Regions from separate parts of the Paraburkholderia sp. J12 genome, predicted to be linked through region 2. Evidence: riboswitches for the same ligand, from Rfam matches in the RefSeq annotation. Region 2 holds a riboswitch; the other holds the start of a gene.
The links. A riboswitch is a leader RNA that binds a small molecule or an ion and turns the genes downstream of it on or off. The one in region 2 is predicted to bind glycine.

Region 1 (2,393 bases), on a different contig from region 2:
CACAATCACGGAAAGAACCTGGTGGCTCGGTTTGGGCAACGGCCCAATTCGACTGATTTCCCGCAGTTAGCAGTATTTTGAGACTTCCCGTGCGCATAGAATCGTCACGGATTCCTTTTGTTGTATTGATCCGCCAGATTGCAGGAATCGCAATAAATATTTCACGACAAACAAAGCATGCCGAACTCATACTAGGCAATCAGGATAATTTATAATGCCTTATAACGCTTCAGTAGCCTCCACCTACGCACGTATCCATGCAAGACTCACGAGTATCGGCCGATGTGCGGAGTATGTTCGTCGCGCAATCGACAACGGCGGACAACCGATTGCCCACACTGCCCGCGCAAAGGACATGGGACATGCGCTAACCGATGCGGGCTTCGGTGAAGTGCCGAACGCCACGCCGCAGGCGGGGGACGTGGTTGTGATTCAACCCGCGCCGGGGCACCCTGACGGACATGCCGCAATCTACGATGGCCAGCGTTGGGTCTCGGATTTCCGGCAACAGCATGGGCTCTACCCAGGCCCGGCATACCGACAGGCGCGCCCGTCCTACAAGATTTACCGTCACAACTGAGGCGCAACATGAGACGCTTTCTCTATCTTGTACTCGCTGCGCTATCGTTCACGATGCCTTTGCGCAGTGCGCTCGCGACCGGTGCGGCGAATGCACCCGAAGCGCGCGCAAATGCCTTCTATTCGTGGTTTATCGCGAACGACACGGACAAGTCATATCCGCTCAATCTGCCGGCTATCGAGCAATTCGTAAGTGCAAAGACAGTCAGCCGACTTCGCGACGATTACGCACGCTCGGGTCCACCCGGTGGTGTCGATTACTTCCTCAAGGTACAGGACTATGACGGGCGCGATTGGTCCCAGCATATCGCAACCCATGGGGCAATCATGCTCGGCGACGTTGCGGTCGTGCCGGTCACGTTTGGTTCGAATGCCAAAACGAGCGTCCTCGTATTCATGCGCCGGATTGATGGCACATGGGAAATTACCAAGGTAGACGATACAGAGGACTACCATTAAATTGCCTTCAGACGGACCACGCTTCATACAGCGCGTTCTCAGCGAGTAGTCTGCTTGCGTCACTGTGCCTGGGCGGTTTCGCGACGTCCGGTGATGCTCCCAACACGTTCGTACTATTGCGCCGACACCACAACAAGAAAATGCCAAAGAAGCCAGCCCCTACCCTTCAAATAAAACCCCTTGCCCTCGCCGATTTGAACAGGTAGTCTTGCGCTGTTCTACGACGCAGCACGGGAGAGATCGTCCATCGCGACGACGCCGACGGAGCAACCGCCCCGGAAACTCTCAGGCAAAAGGACCGTGCAGCGGGAACATCTGGAGAGCGGCGCTGCACGCGCCCACCGAAGGGGAGCCTGCCACCACAGCCGGTCGGCACGCGAAACTCTCAGGTACATGGACAGATGGGGCATTGGCGCCGGTTGAGATCGGCCGGCAATGCTCAACACCACTGGACATGTCATGTCACGAATCGCCATCATTGGCGCCGGCATTACCGGCGTCACGACCGCTTACGCCCTCGCCCGCCGCGGTTGCCGCGTCACCGTGCTCGAACGCCACCGCTACGCGGCCATGGAAACCTCGTTCGCCAACGGCGGCCAGCTCTCCGCCAGCAACGCCGAGGTCTGGAACAGCCGCGCCACGGTGCTCAAAGGGCTGCGCTGGATGTTCAGGCGCGACGCACCGCTCCTGATGAATCCCAAGCCGGGCTGGCACAAATACAGCTGGATCGGCGAGTTCCTGCGGCAGATTCCGCACTACCGCGACAACACGATCGAAACCGTACGCCTCGCCCTTGCCGCTCGCGAGCACCTCTTTTCGATTGCGGAACGCGAAGGCATCGATTTCGACCACGAAAAGCGCGGTATTCTGCACTTCTATGCAACGCGCCGCGAATTCGAAACCGCCACAAAAGTAAACGCGCTGCTGCGCGAGGGCGGCCTCGAACGGCGGCCGGTCACGCCCGACGAAATACGTGCGCTCGAACCGGCGCTGCATGGCCCGTTTTACGGCGGCTTTTTCACCGAATCGGATTCCACCGGCGATATCCACAAGTTCACGCGCGGCCTCGCGCAAGCATGCGCTCGTCTTGGTGTGGAGTTTCGCTACGACACGACCGTGCAGGCCATCGTCGAGTCCGCAGACGGAACGCTTGCTGTCGGCACGCAACGCGAGGGGCAACAGGACACGGAACACTTCGACCGCGTCGTGATCTGCGCAGGCGTGGGCAGCCGCGCATTGGCAGCGTACGTGGGCGACCACGTCAACGTCTATCCCGTGAAGGGCTACTCGATCACGGTCTGCCTCGACGACGAAGCCAGCCGAAGCGCGGCGCCATGGGTCAGCCTGCTCGACGA
Region 2 (2,393 bases):
CCGCGAAGGCCTGCCGTTCCCGGTGAGCCCGCAGGACGCCATCGACGTGATGACCGTGATCGAGCTCGCAATGCAGAGCGCCGCCGAAGGACGCACGCTGGCCTTCACGCGAGGCCACTGAAAACCGAAAGCCGGGCCGCCGCACGTCGGCGGCCCGGGGAGCCAGACGGCGCGGGCGTTTCCGAACCGACCCCGCGCCGTTTTTGTTTTCGCGAGGCCGCCCATCGCGTGGCCAAATATTTCGATGTCCCGCGCAACACCTTTCATTGTTCCGACATCCATGAAAGATGATTACAAACGGTTACATGTGGCGGCGCGTGGCCGGTCATCGGAAGCCGCGCTTCGGACGTTGGGCGTTCGGACAACGCCAGAAAGAGCGACAACGACCAAAAGGAGAGTCTTAATGTCTCGCATCGCCCGCACACTTGCCGCAAGCGCCCTCGTTTCGACGCTGGCTGCCTGCGTCGTCAACCAGCCGCCGCCCCCGCCGCCCGGCCCGACGCCGCATCAGATCGCCGTCGAGCGTCTGCACCAGGTGGATGGCCGCATCGATAACCTGAGCCACCGCATCGACGTGCACGTGAACCAGGGCTACTATCCGCCGCCCCAAGGTGGCGCGCTGCATCACCGCCTCGACGAAATCCGCGGCGAAGCGCACAACATGGCAGCCCAGCACGGCGGCGGTCTCTCCGGCGACGAGCAACGCGTGCTGAACCAGGAACTCGACCAGGCCGCTCACGCCATCGGCGAGTAACGCCTGGGCAATCCCTGAGTCATCCCTTCGCGGCGTGCGCTCTGCGCGCCCGCTTCCGGTGTGGGGACCGCTGCGCTGCGGTCCTCACACCGGCTCCCTCCGCGGCAGGACACGCCGCCGGCGCCCGGGCGCCATCTGTCCCTCCCGATCAAAATTTTCCGCATTGACACGCCCTGTGCGCGTCGCGCACAATCGCTGCGCGCGCCGGGAGAGCGTGCCGATTGCCGCTTTGCTGCGCGCACCCGGCACCGCCGAAGGGGCAACCCACAAACTCTCAGGCAAAAGGACCGTGCGCGCCGGACCGCCTATCCGCCAGCTCCGCGCGCCATCGCGCGCGGGCGAACGGAGACGCAACGAGGTCCGCACTCTGGAGAGCGGCAGCAGAACGGCGGCAAGACAGGCCGCGTTCAGACTGCCCACCGAAGGGGCGCGCGCCGCCCAGTGCCGACTACCGCGGCGCCCGGCGCAATCTCTCAGGTACCGAGGACAGAGGGGCCATGCAAGAAGCGTCCACAGGCATCGTGCCTGCGGCGCGTCATGCATGGCCCTTTTCGTTTTCGACCGTGCCGAGGCCGCCCCATGACCGAACTGAAACACACCCCGCTCAACGCTACGCACCGTGCGCTCAACGCCCGCATGGTCGATTTCGGCGGCTGGGACATGCCCGTGAACTACGGCTCGCAGATCGACGAGCACCACGCCGTGCGCACCGACGCCGGCATGTTCGACGTCTCGCACATGTGCGTCGTCGATTTCGCCGGTCCGAAGGCACGCGCCTTCTTCCAGCGCGCGCTCGCCAACAACGTCGCCAAGCTGACCACGCCGGGCCGCGCCCTCTACACCTGCATGCTCAACCCCGAAGGCGGCGTGATCGACGACCTGATCGTCTATTACTTCGCCGACGATCAGTTCCGCACCGTCGTCAACGCCAGCACGGCCGACAAAGACATCGCCTGGCTCGAGAAGCTCAACGCCGAAGAAGGCTTCGGCCTCACCATCACGCCGCGCCGCGATCTTGCGATCGTCGCCGTGCAGGGCCCGAACGCCCGCGAGAAGGTCTGGCAGGTGGCGCCCTCCACGCGCAGCAGCACCGAAATCCTCAAGCCCTTCAACGCCGCGAAGATCGAAAGCACGCCGTTCGGCGAGCTGATGATCGCGCGCACGGGCTATACCGGCGAAGACGGCTTCGAAGTGGTCGTGCCCGCCATAGCCGTGTGCGAACTCTGGGACGCGCTGCAGCGCCAGGGCGTGAAGCCCGCCGGCCTTGGCGCGCGCGACACGCTGCGCCTCGAAGCCGGCATGAACCTGTACGGCCAGGACATGGACGAAGGCGTCTCGCCGCTCGACGCGGGCCTCGCCTGGACCGTCGACCTGAAAGAGCCGCGCGACTTCGTCGGCCGCGCCGCGCTGGAGGCGAACGGCTCGCGCATGACCTTCGTCGGCCTGATCCTGCAGAAGGAAAACGGCAAGGCGGGCGGCGTGCTGCGCGCGCACCAGAAGGTGCTCACTCCGCACGGAGAAGGCGAAATCACGAGCGGCACCTTCTCGCCCACCATGCAGGAATCCATCGCCTTCGCGCGCGTGCCGCAAGGCGTGCAGCCGGGCGATGTCGTGCAGGTGCAGATCCGCGACAAAGCCC

Region 1: it holds a riboswitch for glycine, as region 2 does, so the genes downstream of both, U5760_RS08905 (D-amino acid dehydrogenase) here and gcvT (glycine cleavage system aminomethyltransferase GcvT) in region 2, are expected to answer to the same signal.

What each region holds. Positions count from the first base shown of each region.
Region 1 covers NZ_CAJMZC010000003.1:43,663-46,055, forward strand. Annotated here, with positions in the region: gene U5760_RS08900 (DUF3828 domain-containing protein) at 589-1,038, shown strand; glycine riboswitch at 1,260-1,349, shown strand; gene U5760_RS08905 (D-amino acid dehydrogenase) at 1,498-2,393, shown strand, end outside.
Region 2 covers NZ_CAJMZC010000002.1:683,744-686,136, reverse strand. Annotated here, with positions in the region: gene U5760_RS08100 (oxidoreductase) at 1-121, shown strand, start outside; gene U5760_RS08095 (hypothetical protein) at 404-754, shown strand; glycine riboswitch at 950-1,053, shown strand; glycine riboswitch at 1,112-1,254, shown strand; gene gcvT (glycine cleavage system aminomethyltransferase GcvT) at 1,334-2,393, shown strand, end outside.